2 regions of the Microbacterium sp. SCN 71-21 genome follow, and region 2 is predicted to be linked to the other one. Evidence: predicted binding sites of a transcription regulator. Region 2 holds the regulator's gene; the other holds the start of a gene.
The links. Region 2 encodes HrcA, which represses chaperone genes, less so after heat shock. Its sites were predicted from a motif close to TTNGCACTCGNNNNNNNCGAGTGCNAA; they were not measured.
Positions count from the first base shown of each region.

Region 1: the regulator HrcA is predicted to act here: its motif matches at 2,556-2,582, upstream of ABT08_RS11560 (Hsp20/alpha crystallin family protein).

Region 1 is NZ_MEGA01000089.1:635-7,963, forward strand. It holds gene ABT08_RS11550 (PucR family transcriptional regulator) at 280-1,560, opposite strand; gene ABT08_RS11555 (DUF1269 domain-containing protein) at 1,713-2,318, shown strand; gene ABT08_RS11560 (Hsp20/alpha crystallin family protein) at 2,666-3,106, shown strand; gene ABT08_RS11565 (ABC transporter permease) at 3,188-3,937, opposite strand; gene ABT08_RS11570 (DedA family protein) at 4,015-4,611, shown strand; gene ABT08_RS11575 (COG4705 family protein) at 4,608-5,393, shown strand; gene ABT08_RS11580 (ABC transporter ATP-binding protein) at 5,436-6,479, opposite strand; partial or broken gene ABT08_RS11585 (ABC transporter permease) at 6,476-7,329, opposite strand, start outside.
Region 2 is NZ_MEGA01000071.1:1,349-8,936, forward strand. It holds gene dnaJ (molecular chaperone DnaJ) at 1-945, opposite strand, end outside; gene hrcA (heat-inducible transcriptional repressor HrcA) at 986-2,026, opposite strand; gene hemW (radical SAM family heme chaperone HemW) at 2,113-3,327, opposite strand; gene ABT08_RS10385 (DUF1990 domain-containing protein) at 3,327-3,977, opposite strand; gene lepA (translation elongation factor 4) at 3,991-5,841, opposite strand; gene ABT08_RS10395 (alpha/beta fold hydrolase) at 5,914-6,660, shown strand; gene rpsT (30S ribosomal protein S20) at 6,807-7,067, shown strand; gene holA (DNA polymerase III subunit delta) at 7,281-7,588, opposite strand, start outside.

The sequences.
Region 1 (7,329 bases), on a different contig from region 2:
GGACTCTCGGTTCCAATACTTGGTTCGCAACGACAGTCCTGCGTGGCACTGGGCGCGCGACCTAGCGCAAATTGCGAGTCGCGCAGAACTCGGTCGCCCGGTCTCGTAGCGCAGCGAACACGCGGCACCGTTGGCTAATTGAGGGGCTGTTCACGCGAAGCCATCCATTCGAGGAGGCGCTTAATCTCCCATGAAGGGTTCGAAAGCCACCGCGTCGGGTCCGTCAGAAACCCCCGGATGTCCGGGGGTTTTCGCGTTGTCCGTGAGTTCTCGAGTGCGTCAGGAGTCGGCCTGCGCGCGGGCCGCGATGAACGCCTCGGAGGCGCGCACCTCGAGCGCGGCCTGGGTGGCCGTGGTGCGCTCGATGAGACGATGACCCATCAGCCGCTCGGCCTTCTCGAGCCTGCTGACCAGCGTGTTCCGATGGATGAACAGGCGGTCGGCGGCGGGTGCGATGCGCATGCGTGTGTCGAAGAACACTCGTACGGTCTCGCGCAGCTCGGCCATCTCGTCCGTGTCTGCCGACAGGTCTTGCAGCACTGTCTCGGCGAACCACATCGCCCGTTCCGGGTCCTGCAGCAGGAGCGCCCGCAGGGCGACGTCGCGGTAGAGCGCGCCGCGGCGCCGATGCTCGCCCCGACTCACCGCGAGCGCCGCGAGTGACTCGAGATGGCTTCTCCGGAAACCCGCGCGACCCGGATGGGCTTCGCCGATGCCGACGAGCAGTGTGTCGTCGAATCGCAGGGCATCGAGGGATTCCACGCGCACCGGGCCGTCTGTCGTGACCCAGAGCCAGACCTCGCCAGACCCTGTCGCGTGCCGCACCGAGCGCGTGGTGCCGACCGCGCGCTGCACGGCATCGGCGACCGCGTCCACCGCGCGCGGGGTCATCGTCGCTCCGGGCGGCGCGCCGATCGTGCTCGCCAGATGCCAGCTCTCGACCGGAACCCCCAGCACGGATGAGGCCACCTGGTCGTCGACCGCTTCTCCGGCGACGAGGGAGCGCACCATCGCCCGCCGGCGTGCGTGTTCCGACTGGAACGCACGGCGCCGCTCCGCATCGATTGCCGAGATGAACGCACCCACCCACCCGTCGACGGTCTGGGTCACGACGCGGGTGAGTGCGGGGACCTCGGCCGCCCCTCCGAGTTCGACCGCCCGAGAGACGAGGGCGTCGAGCCACGCATGCTGCATCATGCGCATCGTGTCGACGACTCGCCCCAGCGGAAGGTCGCGGGCGACGATGTCGTCGGCGAACGCGCGCTCTGCCAGGCGCTCGTCGGGGGTGGTCGGTTCCGATGCGAGGCACCGCTCGATCGCCTCGGCGAGCACGTGCTCGGCGAGGGCGCGCATGTGGGGCCACGGTGCGAGTGCGTCCGCATCGGGCCGCGCTCTCAGTACACCGAGCGTGTGGTCCACGGTCGCGACCACCCAGCGCACCGGCCCCTCGCCGAGTGCGGCATGCAGGCGTTCCAGCTCGTCGTCGGGCAGTGAGGCGGCCGTCGTGGGGGCGCCGTCGAGCGTGCACACGAACTCGCGCAGCCGACCCGGGGAGGACATGCGGTCAGCCTAGGCGCACCGTGCACTCTGCACAGAGAGTGCTGTGAAGAGTGGTCGAAGCGACCGATGAGCGGCGACGCGAACACCGCGATCGTGGTGGTCATGCGGGACAACCGCCCGCGAACATCCCCCGTGATCAGGAGGTCACCGTCATGCCCGAATCGAACATCATCGCCGTCACCTTCGACGACCGCTCGAACGCCTTCCAGGCGCTCAGCGAGCTGAAGGGCGCAGGCATGGAAGGCCGCGTCGACGTCGCCGCCGCGGCCGTCGTCACCCGCGACGCCGACGGGCGCATCTCGATGCCCGACGGCGTCGACAACAACGGCGCCGTGGGCACCTGGGGCGGCAGCCTCGTGGGACTCCTGATCGGCGTGATCGGCGGACCCATCGGCATTCTGCTCGGCTGGACGGGCGGGCTGCTCGTGGGCGGCGCCTTCGATCTGCGGCGCGTCGACCGCTCAGCGGGCGCGCTCGAGCAGATCAGCAGTGCCATCCCGATCGGCGGCACCGCCCTCGTCGCCGAGGTCGCCGAGTACGCCCGTGAGGTCGTCGACGGTGAGATGGCGAAGCTCGACGGCGTCGTCATCCGGCGCCCGCGCGAGGAGGTGCTCGACGAGATGGAGGCCGCCGAGGAGGCCTACCGTGAAGCCGAGAAGGAGGCGCGGCGTCACGCGCGTGAGCAGCGCAAGGCCGAGCGCAAGGCCGATGCGGCGGAGCGCACCGCGGCGCTGAAGGAGAAGCTCGGCGCCAGTTGATCCGCCATGCGAAGAGGGCTGCCGGTGCAGGAGCGCCGGCAGCCCTTCGCCGCGCGTTCGGCGGGCGGGCCGGGCGGAAGTAGGGTCTTCGGTCCGCCGATGGGCGTGGCATCCTTCGGCGAGCCGGCCTGCTCCGGGGGACTGTGCACAATGCGCAGTCGTGGGCTCCGGACCGCGATAGAGCGGTCCCTCCCCGGGATCTCCCCATTTCGCCGTCGGTGAACTCCGCCGCCTTCGCTGGCACTCTCACTGCCCGAGTGCTAATCTCGCACTAGTTGAGCCAATCAGACTCAACTTTCGCAGACCCGGGTGGATGCTGCATCCGCCCCGCTCACACAGGAGAACCCATGGCGACCTACGACCTGCTCCGCGACCTGGAGCGCTTCGCGACCACGACTCTCGACCAGACCCGCCGTGGTCCGCGCCAGATGCCGATGGACGTCTACCGCGACGGCGACCACTACGTGCTCACCGCCGACCTCCCGGGCGTCGACCCGGGTTCGATCGACGTCGACGTCGACGGACAGCTGCTCACCATCCGCGCCGAGCGCACCCTGCCCAGCGGCGAGGGCGTCAGCTGGATCACCCGCGAGCGGGAAGCCGGCGCCTACCTGCGCCAGCTGCAGCTCGGGCGTGGCATCGACACGGAGACCATCTCGGCGAGCTACCGCGACGGTGTGTTGAGCGTGACCCTGCCCGTCAGCGAGAAGGCGAAGCCGCGCAAGGTGGCCGTGGCCGGCGCCGCCGAGGCGGTCACCGTGACCGAGGGCGCGACTCCCGCCGCCTGACCCATCGACCGCGCCGACCCGCGCACAGACGGAGCGCCCCTGGCCCGAGTACGGGCCGGGGGCGTTCGCGCATTCCCGCAGCTAGCGCAGGTCGGCGGGTTTCACCCGCACCGGTCCCATCCAGAGCGCGACGAGCACGGATGTGACCGCCCCGGCCGCCATGATGGCCGCGAGCACGACGATCTGGAACCGGCCCGCCTCCAGCGGCGAGATCCCCCCGAAGATCGCGCCGACGAAGGCGCCCGGCAGCACGACGAGACCGGTCGTCTTGGTCTGGTCGATCGAGGGGATGAGGGCATCGCGCACGGCCTGCCGCGCCAGCGCCAGGGTCGACTGCCGGGGCCGCGCGCCGAGGGCGAGCCACCCCTCCACCTCGTCCCAGTGGTCGACGATTCCGCGGGTGAACATGCGGCCGGTGAGGGTCGCGATGCTCATGGCGTTGCCGATGACGATCGCGCCGATCGCCAGCGCGTAGCGTGCGGTCAGCTCGAGCGCACCGGTCGCGAACACGATCGTCGTCGCGAACACGACCCCCGACACGATGGATGTCGTCATCATCGCCGCGTGGCGCCGCGACCATCCGATGCGTCCGGTCGCCACCGACGCCGCGATCACGAACATCGCGACGAGGGTCAGTGCGATCAGCCTCGCGTCGGTGATGAGTCCGGTCAGCAGCACGCTGATCACCGCGAGCTGCACCGCGCCGCGCACGATCGCCAGCAGCGGCGACCACAGGCCCGGCACGCGGAAGGCGGCGAGCACGACCGTCGTGACGGCCGCGAGCACCCCGACACCGACGAGCGAGGGGAGCAGGTCGGTCGGCGGATTCACAGCGCGAGCGTAGCCCCGCGGCATCCTGACGCCCGAATCTCGGCGCATTCTTTGAATCGCACCGCCAGGATGGGCGCGTGAACATCATCGACAGTCTCGGAAGCCTCGGTCCCCTCGCCCTCGTGCTCGTCGCCGTCATCGTCTTCATCGAGAACGGTCTGTTCTTCCCCTTCCTGCCCGGCGACAGCCTCCTGTTCGCCGCGGCGATCCTCGCGGTGCCGCTGAACACCTCCTGGGTGCTGATCGCGGCGATCGCCGCGGTCGCCGCGATCGTCGGCGCCGAGCTGTCGTTCTGGATCGGTCGTCGCTACGGGCGGCGCCTCTTCCGTCCCGGGGCGCGGCTGTTCAAGCCTGAGTACCTCGCCGAAGCTCACGGCTTCTTCGAGCGCTACGGGGTGGGCGCGATCATCCTGGCCCGTTTCGTGCCGATCGTGCGCACCTACATCTCGCCCGCGGCGGGCGTCTCCGACATGCCGCGTGCCCGCTTCTCGATGTGGAACGCGATCGGCGCCGTGATCTGGGCGGGCATTCTCGGGCTCGCCGGCGCCCTGCTCGGCGGGGTGCCGTGGGTCGCCAACAACATCGAGTGGATCAGCATCGCGATCGTGCTCGTGACCGTCGCGCCGGTCGTCATCGGGGCGCTCGTGAAGCGCTCGAAGGCCAAGCGCGCATGAGCGCGACGACTTCGGATGCCGCGCCCTCGCGCGTGCCCGATCCGACGCCGTCGTTCTGGGTGGCCAAAGCCGCGTCGACGGCGCTGGGCGAGGCGCTGTCGGACTTCTCGATCCGGGTGCTGCCGCCGGTGGTCGCCGTGCTGATCGCGTTCGTGCTGTTCTGCGCGGCACTGGCGCTGCAGTTCACGCGCCGGCGCTACGTGCCCGAGGTCTACTGGTTCGCCGTCGCGATGGTGGGCGTCTTCGGCACGATGGCCGCCGATGTCGCGCACGTCGTCGTGGGCCTTCCGTATGCGGTGTCGGCGACGCTCTACGCGGTGTTCCTCGCGGCCGTCTTCCTCGTCTGGTGGCGGGTGGAGCGCACCCTGTCGGTGCACGCCATCACCACGACCCGGCGCGAGGCGTTCTACTGGGCGGCCGTCATCGGCACCTTCGCCCTCGGCACGGCGGTCGGCGACTTCGCCGCGGTGACCCTGGGACTCGGCTACGCTCCGTCGATCCTCGTGTTCGCGGTGCTCATCCTCGTTCCGGCACTCGGCTACCGCTTCCTGCGCTTCGGCGCCGTGTTCGCGTTCTGGTTCGCCTACGTGCTCACCCGTCCGCTCGGCGCCTCGGTCGCCGACTGGCTCGGCAAGCCCGTCGACGAGGGAGGGGTGGGCGTCGGCAGCGGCTGGGTGTCGCTCGGATTCGCGTTGGTCATGGTGATCGTCGTCGCGATCATCCGTCAGCGGCGCAGCGTGGCGGGCACGGCCCCGGTCGCCGCATCCGACCTCGGTCTGTGACCGGCGCGGCAGCCGCGCGGCATCGATCCGGCCGCTGAGCGCTCAGGCCGCGTAGAGCACGCCCGCGCCGTCCACCACGACGCCGACGGTGTCGCCCACGGCGGGAAGGTCGACGCCGAACACGCGCAGCGGCACCCGCGCCTCGGTGCCGTCGTCGCACACGACCGTGACGAGGGCGGTGCCACCGGTCTCGACGACGTCGAGCACGCGCATGGCGGGGGCCGTGGCATCCGTCGTCAGTCGAAGCTGCTCGGGACGCACCATGACGACGAGAGCGGATGCTGCGCCTGCCGCGTCCGTACGCACCGGCACGAGGCCGAGCGGGCATCGGGCCGACCCCGCCTCGCGTGTCGCGGGCAGCAGCACGGTGTCGCCGAGCAGGCGCGCGACCTGCGGCGTGGCCGGCGCCGCGTAGACCTCGGCGCAGCTTCCCGCCTGCTGGAGGCGTCCGCCGTCGAGCACCGCGATCGCGTCGCCGAAGGCGAGCGCTTCGGCGGGATCATGGGTGACGAGCACCGTCGTCACGCCGGCGCGGTCGAGGGCATCGACGACCTGCGTGCGCACCTGGGCGCGCAGCGCCGTGTCGAGGGCGCTGAAGGGCTCGTCGAGCAGCAGCACGCGCGGGTGGGGCGCGAGTGCGCGGGCGAGCGAGACACGCTGCTGCTGGCCGCCGGAGATCTCGTGCGGATAGCGCTCGAGCAGGTCGGGCTCGATGCCGGCGAGAGCGGATGCCGCGGCGACCGCGTCACCCCGGGCGCCACGCGCGACCCCGCCGAGGCCGAAGGCGATGTTTGCTCGCGCGGTCAGGTGGGGGAAGAGGGCGCCGTCCTGCGCGACGTAGCCGACCCGGCGGCGGTGCGACGCGACCTGACGCTCGGCGGAGGCGACCAGATCATCGCCGAGTCGGATCTCGCCGCGGGTGATGCGCTCGAAGCCGGCGATCGCCCGAAGGAGCGTCGTCTTGCCACTGCCCGAGGGGCCGACGACGGCGAGACGCTCTCCGTCCGCGAGCCGCAGCGAGACGTCGTGCAGCACGGGGTGTCCGCCCAGGGTCACCGACACCTGGGCGAGGTCGAGGGAGGTCATGCGGTCTTCTTCCGGCGGGCGTCGGCGAGGAGCAGTGCGACGCTCGGCACCGACAGGGCGATCAGCAGGATCGCATATGGTGCGGCCGATGCGAAGTCGGCGTTGATCGTCGCCGACCAGAACTGGGTCGCGAGCGTGCTGGTGCCGGCCGGGGCGAGCAGCAGGGTCGCCGTGAGCTCGTTCGCGCAGCCGAGGCCGGTGAGTGCGAGAGCCGCGCCGAACGACGAGAGCATGAGCGGCGCGGTGACCGTCAGCTTCGCGCCGAGCGAGCTGCGCCCGAGAGAGCGCGCCGCCTCTTCGAGCCCGCGCGGCACCTGGGCGAGGCCGGTGCGCAAGCTCACCAGCGCCCGCGGCAGGAACACGATGACGTAGGCCGAGATCACCGTGACCGGCGTCTGGTAGACGGCCGGAAGCACCCGCAGGGTGACCGTCACGAGCGCGAGGGCGACGATGATCGTCGGCAGGCTGCTCGCGAGGTACATCGCGCCTTCGATCACGCGGGACATGCGGCCCGGGTACCGCACCGCGAGCCACGCGCCGGGCAGGGCGATGATGGTCGCCGCGATCGCGCCGCCCGCCGAGAGCATCAGGGTCTGCCCGAGGGTGGAGAGCAGGTCGCCGGCCGCCCAGGCCTCCGGGCGCAGGGCCCAGCGCACGAGGCTCACGCCCGGCACACCGACAGCGAGTGCGAGCACGAGGGTCAGTGCCAGGGCCACGGGCACCGCGCGCCACCCGAGTCGGTGCGGCACGGCGGGGCGCGGCGCACCGCGGCCGATACGTGCGTAGCGCGCGGAGCCGCGTGCCGACGCCTCGCCGACGAGCAGCACGAGGCACAGCAGCGCGAGCACCA
Region 2 (7,588 bases):
GCCGCGGCCGCTGCCGCGCAGCGGTGAGACGCCGCGGCCCTTGATCGTGAGCACGTCGCCCGATTGCACCCCTGCGCGCAGCTCGAGCTCGACGGGCCCGTCGAGCGCGTCGATCAGGGTTGTCGTTCCCAGCACCGCGTCGGGCATCGAGATCTCGAGCGTCGCGAGCAGGTCGTCGCCGTCGCGGCTGAAGATGTCGTGCGGGGCGACCGTCACCTCGAGATAGAGGTCGCCGTTCGGGCCCCCGGCGGGTCCCACTTCACCGGAGCCCGGCAGCTGCAGGCGCAGGCCCGTCTCGACGCCGGCCGGGATGTCGACCGAGACCGTGCGACGCGAGCGCACGCGTCCCTGGCCCTGGCAGGTGGCGCACGGGTACGGGATGGTCGTGCCGTAGCCCTGGCAGCTCGCGCAGGGCTGCTGGGTGACGACGTTGCCGATGAGGCTGCGCACCGTGCGCTGGATGTGTCCGGTGCCGTGGCAGATATCGCAGGTGACGGGAGCCGTCCCCGGCTGGCAGCACGAGCCCTGGCAGGTTTCGCAGAGCACAGCGGTGTCGACCTCGAGGTCGCGATGCGCGCCGAACACGACGTCGGCGAGATCGAGCGTCACGCGCACGAGCGCGTCCTGGCCGCGCTCCCGGCGAGAACGAGCGCGGGCCCGGCTCCCACCGCCCCCGCCGAAGAAGGTGTCGAAGATGTCGCTGAAGCCGCCGAACCCGGCGCCGCCGAACGGCGATCCCGTCTCGCCGCCCATGTCGTAGGCGCGGCGCTGATCGGCGTCACTGAGCACGTCGTACGCGTGGGTGACGAGCTTGAACTGCTCCGCCGCCTCGGGGCTCGGGTTGACGTCGGGGTGCAGCTGGCGGGCCAGCCGTCGATACGCCTTCTTGATGTCCTCGGGGCTCGCGTCGCGTTCGACGCCCAGCACCTCGTAGTGGTCGGCCACAGTCACCTCTCCGCCCGCGAAGCGGGCAGGGTCGTATTCGTCATCGCGCGCGCTCGTCGTCGGCCATGAGTCGGCTCAGATAGTGAGCCACGGCGCGCACGGCGCTGAGATTGGTCGCGTAGTCCATGCGCGTGGGCCCGAGCAGACCCAGGCGTGCCTCGCCGATCGTGCCGGCATAGCCGCTCGTCACGACGGATGCCTCGCTCAGCCCGAACGCCTCGTTCTCGCGGCCGATGGAGACCGCCAGGCCCTCGGCGTCGGCCGCCATCTCGGTCATGAGCTTGAGCAGGGTCACCTGCTCCTCGATCGCCTCCAGCAGCGGGTAGATGCTGCCCTGGAAGTCCGACTCGCGTCGGGCCAGGTTCGCGGCACCCGCCATCACGAGGCGATCCTGACGGAACTCTTCGAGCTCTTCGGCGACGGCAGCGAGCAGCGCGCGCGAGGCAGCATCCTCTCGCGGTGAACGGGTGGACGTCTCGGCGAGGGTGTGGGCGATCTTGCCGAGGCCCTCCTGCACCGAGCCACCCGTGACCAGCACCGAGACCTGGGCGCGGAGGGTCGCGACATCCGCGTCGTCGAGGTCGGTCCCGAGGCTCGCGATCCGCTGGGACACACGACCGGTGTCGGTGACGAGGATGACGACGACGCGCGGGCCGCCGAGGTGCACGAGCTCGATGTGCGTCACGTTCGCGCGCTCGAACGACGGGTACTGCACGAGGGCGACCTGGCCGGTGACCTGCGTGAGCACGCGCACAGTGCGCGCGAGCAGGTCGTCGAGGTCGGCAGGGGCCTCGAGGAATGTGGCGATCGCGTTGCGCTGGGCAGTGCTGAGCGGTCGCAGCTCGGCGAGGTGGTCGACGAAGACGCGGTAGCCCTTGTCGGTCGGCACACGTCCCGACGAGGTGTGCGGCGCGCTGATGAGCTCTTCGTCCTCGAGCAGCGCCATGTCGTTGCGGATGGTGGCGGCCGACACCCCGAAGGCATGGCGCTCGACGATCGACTTGCTGCCGACCGGTTCGCGGGTCGCCACGTAGTCCTGCACGATCGCCCGCAGGACGTCGAGGCCGCGTTCGCTGACCATTCCGCCTCCCCTCGCTGGCACTCACATCACGTGAGTGCCAATATTAGCGCGGACCGGGGTGCCACTCGCGGCGCGACGCACAGTGCTCAGGCGGTGAGCCGTCGCACGACCGCGTCGGCCAGGAGTCGACCGCGCAGCGTCAGGACGAGGCGCCCGGCGATGGCGGATGCCCCGTCGACCAGGCCGTCCGCGATGAGCCCCGCCACCTCCGCGCGACCGGTGGCCGGCAGGCTCGCCACGGCCAGCCCGTCGGCGATGCGCACCTCGAGCATCGTGCGCTCGAGCGCGCGGGACGCGGCATCGGGCGTCTCCCGTCCCGCCGCGGGCGAGGAACCCAGCGACAGGCGCTGCGCGTACGCCGCGGGGTGCTTCACGTTCCACCAGCGCACGCCGCCGACGTGCGAGTGGGCGCCCGGCCCGAACCCCCACCAGTCGGCGCCGCGCCAGTAGGCGAGATTGTGTCGCGAGCGGGTCGCCTCATCGCGCGACCAGTTCGACACCTCGTACCAGCCGTACCCCGCCGCCGCGAGGCGCGCGTCGGTGAGCTCGTACATGTCGGCCTGCACGTCGTCGTCGACCGTGTCGATCTCGCCGCGTGCGATGCGGCGGGCAAGCGCCGTGCCCTCCTCCACGATCAGCGCGTACGCCGACACGTGGTCGGTCTCGAGAGCGGTGACGGCGTCGAGGGTGCGCTCCCAGTCCGCGAGCGTCTCCCCCGGCGTGCCGTAGATGACGTCGACGCTCACCTGCAGCCCGGCCGCGCGCGCCGCAGTGACCGCCCGCGGGACCGCGGCCGGCTCGTGGGTGCGGTCGAGGGTCGCCAGCACCGACGGAACGGCGGACTGCATGCCGATCGACAGACGCGTCACGCCCGCCTCGGCGAGCCTCGCCGTCAGCGCCGGTGTGACCGTGTCGGGGTTCGCCTCGACCGTCACCTCCGCATCGGCGGCGATGCCGAACGCGTCGCGCACGTCACCCAGCATGCGCGCGAGCGCATCGCCCGGGAGCAGCGTCGGCGTGCCGCCGCCGAAGAACACGGATGTCGCCGCCCGCCGCCGGCCCGCGGCATCCATCACCTGCGCGGCCAGCGCGATCTCCCGCGCGACCTCGTCGGGATAGTCCGCCTGGCTGGCGCCGCGCAGCTCCGTCGCCGTGTAGGTGTTGAAGTCGCAGTACCCGCAGCGCACGCGGCAGAACGGCACGTGCACGTACACGCCGAAGTCGGGGTGCGCGGCCGGGAGCAGGTCGGGCAGGCCGCCGTCGGCCGGAGCCGGATCGCCGAGGGGAAGCGCTGAGGGCATCAGGCCGGGGTGGTGAACATGGGCGACACCGCGCGCAGGTAGCGGGTGAACAGCGCACGACGACGACGGCGCACGAGGGTGCGCAGCGCTCGGTACGACAACGCGGTCGGGCTGTCGAAGGCCCGCAACGAGAACCACACCTCATCGTTCGGGAGCCACTCGATGAGGAACGACTCCTCCCCGCTGACCACCGACTCGCCGAGGGTGCCGAGCACGAATCCGACGCGGCGCGGCTCCTCCGTGACGAAGATGACCCGGAGGTGCCCGTCGGCGTTCATGCCGTCGACACGGCCGTGCAGTCGCACGCTCGCTCCCGCGGCCACCCACGGTGTGCCGTCGGCGTCGAAGCGCTGATCGGCCTCGAGACGGCTGGGCGCGATGGGCTGACGGTTCTCGTCGAAGCTCACCCCGGCGTAGGTGGGGCCGGCGGCGGGGGTGACGTCCTTCACGGTGAGGCCCGCATCACGCAGCGCCTGCCAGCTCAGCAGCGCGTCGCCCGCCGCGCGGAATCGCTCTTCGCCGCTGCCGATGCGCCAGGACGACTCTGCCGGGAGGCTCCGCTCCGGCGGGTACTGCATGAGGTCGACCGCCTGTGTGGCTCCGACCGCCGCGTAGTCGACGACGCCGTCCCGGGTCGTTCCCTTGCGCATGTGGTGCACCCGCCTACTTCTTCTCGTTGCCGTCCACGTCTCCCGACAGGGCGGCGATGAACGCCTCCTGCGGCACCTCGACGCGACCCACCATCTTCATGCGCTTCTTGCCCTCTTTCTGCTTCTCGAGGAGCTTGCGCTTTCGGGTGATGTCACCGCCGTAGCACTTCGCGAGGACATCCTTGCGCATCGCCCTGATGTTCTCCCGGGCGATGATGCGGGCGCCGATCGCGGCTTGGATCGGCACCTCGAACTGCTGGCGCGGGATGAGCTTGCGCAGCCGCTCGGTCATCATCGTGCCGTACGAGTACGCCTTCTCACGGTGCACGATCGAGCTGAACGCGTCGACCTTGTCGCCCTGCAGCAGGATGTCGACCTTGACGAGGTCGGCGGTCTGGGATCCCGCGGGTTCGTAGTCGAGGCTCGCGTAACCCTGGGTCTTCGACTTCAGCTGGTCGAAGAAGTCGAAGACGATCTCGCCGAGCGGCATGTTGTAGCGCAGCTCAACGCGGTCCTCGCTGAGGTACTCCATGCCGAGCAGGGTGCCGCGGCGCGTCTGGCAGAGCTCCATCACGGTGCCCACGTAGTCCTTCGGCAGCAGGATGCCGACCTTCACGACCGGCTCGGAGACCGACGCGACACGACCGTCCGGGTACTCGCTCGGGTTCGTGACCACGACGGTCTCCCCGGTGTCGGTCGTGACCTCGTAAGTGACCGACGGTGCGGTCGTGATGAGGTCGAGGCCGAACTCGCGGGCCAGGCGCTCGGTGATGATCTCGAGGTGCAGCAGACCGAGGAACCCGCAGCGGAACCCGAACCCGAGAGCGACCGAGGTCTCGGGCTCGTACTGCAGCGAGGCGTCGGAGAGCTTGAGCTTGTCGAGGGCCTCGCGCAGATCGGCGTAATCACTGCCGTCGATCGGGTAGATGCCGCTGAAGACCATCGGCTTCGGGTCCGTGTATCCGGAGAGTGCCTCGGTCGCGGGCTTGCGGAGGTTCGTGATGGTGTCGCCGACCTTCGACTGGCGCACATCCTTCACGCCCGTGATCAGGTAGCCGACCTCGCCCACGCCGAGCCCCTTGGTGGGCGTCGGCTCGGGGTTCGAGACGCCGATCTCCAGCAGTTCGTGCGTCGCCTTGGTCGACATCATCTGGATGCGCTCCCGCGGCTCCAGCTTCCCGTCGACCATGCGCACATAGGTGACGACGCCGCGGTAGGCGTCGTACACGGAGTCGAAGATCATCGCGCGGGCCGGGGCATCCGCGTTCCCCTTCGGCGACGGGATGCGCTCGACGATGCGGTCGAGCAGCTCCTCGACGCCGAGGCCGGTCTTCCCGCTCACCCGCAGCACATCGTCGGGCGACCCGCCGATGAGGTTCGCGAGCTCGCCGGCGAACTTCTCGGGGTCGGCGGCGGGCAGGTCGATCTTGTTCAGCACCGGGATGATCTCGAGATCGTTCTCGAGCGCCAGGTAGAGATTCGCGAGCGTCTGCGCCTCGATGCCCTGCGCGGCGTCGACCAGCAGGATCGCGCCTTCGCAGGCGGCGAGCGACCGGGACACCTCGTAGGTGAAGTCGACGTGCCCGGGTGTGTCGATCATGTTCAGCGCGAACGTGCCGTCCGCGGTCTGCCAGGGCATGCGAACCGCCTGGCTCTTGATCGTGATGCCGCGCTCGCGCTCGATGTCCATGCGGTCGAGGTATTGCGCGCGCATGTCACGGTCGGAGACGACACCCGTGATCTGCAGCATGCGGTCGGCCAGGGTCGACTTGCCGTGGTCGATGTGGGCGATGATGCAGAAGTTGCGGATGCTCGCCGGCGGGGTGGCGCTGGGCTGGAGCGGAGAGAGGGCACGCGGAGACATGTCCCGACGATTCTAGGGTGCCGCCTCGGATGCACCGCCCTCACGCCCAGCCACCGGTTCTACAGTGGGCACATGGTGACGACCGTGGTGATGGTGCACGGCATCCGCACGTCCGCGACCATGTGGCGCGCACAGGTGGCCCATCTCGAGCAGCGCGGGGTGTCGGCGGTGGCTCTCGACCTGCCGGGACACGGCACCCGACGCGGTGAGCCGTTCACGCTCGACGAGGCCTTCCGCACCATCGACGACGCGGTGCGGTCGGCTGCGGACACCGGTCCCGTGCTCCTGGTCGGGCACTCGCTCGGCGGACTCCTCACGACCCAGTACGCAGGCGCCGTGGTCGCTCCCCCGATTGCGGCGTACATCGGTGCCTCGTGCACGGCGCTGCCGCGCGGCATCCCTCTCGTCGCCTATCGCGCCGCGGTCGGCTCCTTCAACAGCCTTCCTGGTCACGGCGAATGGCTGGGAGAGCGTGTGCTCGATCGCACCCTCCCGTCGGAGACGCGGTGGGACTTCGGGGCGGGCGGGTACGCGTTCGAGTCGCAGGACACGGCGCTGCGCGCCCTCGGAGCCCTCGACCTCATGGCGGCGGTGTCGCGCATCCGGGTGCCGACGTGGTTCGTGAACGGCCAGTGGGATCAGCTGCGGGTGAGCGAGAAGCTCTTCCAGACGCTCCTCCCCGACGCCGAGCTGATCGTCGTTCCCCACACCACGCACCTCGTGACGGCGATGGCACCGCGCGTGTTCAACGCGGTGCTGGATCTCGCGCTGGCCACGATCGACAGCACTGCCGTCGACGAGACGGATGCCGCAGCCTGACGTTTCGTGCGGAGCCCGCTCGTTTGGTAGACTCGGCTTTTGGCTTGCGTGTGGGGAATCCCAGACCCCCGCGATTCGCCGCACAGCGCCCCTCTCTCGCTGCACGGCACCACCACGACAACACCGAAACGAAAGTCTGACCACACGTGGCAAACATCAAGTCGCAGATCAAGCGCAACAAGACCAACGAGAAGGCGCACGAGCGCAATAAGGCCGTCAAGAGCGAGCTGAAGACCGCGGTGCGTCGCACCCGAGAGGCCATCGTCGCCGGCGACAAGGCCGCCGCCGAGAAGGCTCTGGGCACCGCGACCAAGAAGCTCGACAAGGCCGTGAGCAAGGGCGTCATCCACCAGAACCAGGCCGCGAACCGCAAGTCGGCGATCGCGAAGCAGGTTTCCGCTCTCTGAGCGACCATCGTGAAGGCCCGCACCGCTTCGGCGGGGCGGGCCTTCACGTTTTGTGCGCGGGGTCGCGCGTTTTGTGCGCGGGATCGCGTGCACAGCGTGGGCGGGGCGGGCCTTCACGTTTTGTGCGCGGGATCGCGTGGTGTGCGCGGGGTCGCGTGCACACCGTGGGGGCGGCATGCGCGCCTGACGCGCGAGCGTGACGAACCGCGGCGTTCAGTCGCCGTAGGGCCGCCGCGTCGCCACGATCGTGAGAAGACGCTCGACGGCGAACGTCGCATCGCGGCTGGCGCCCTTGACCTCGGCGTCTGCGCGGGCGGCGGCCTGAATCGCTCCCCCGAGCGCCTCTGACGACCAGCCGTTGAGATCGCGACGCGCGCGGTCGACCTGCCAGTCCTTCATGCCGAGTCGCGCGACCAGGGCGGGCGCTGATTCCCTCGAGCCCACCACGCGAGCCATGGTGCGCAGCTTGGAGGCGAGCGCGGCGACGAGGGGCACGGGGTCGGCGCCCGAGGCGAGCGCCT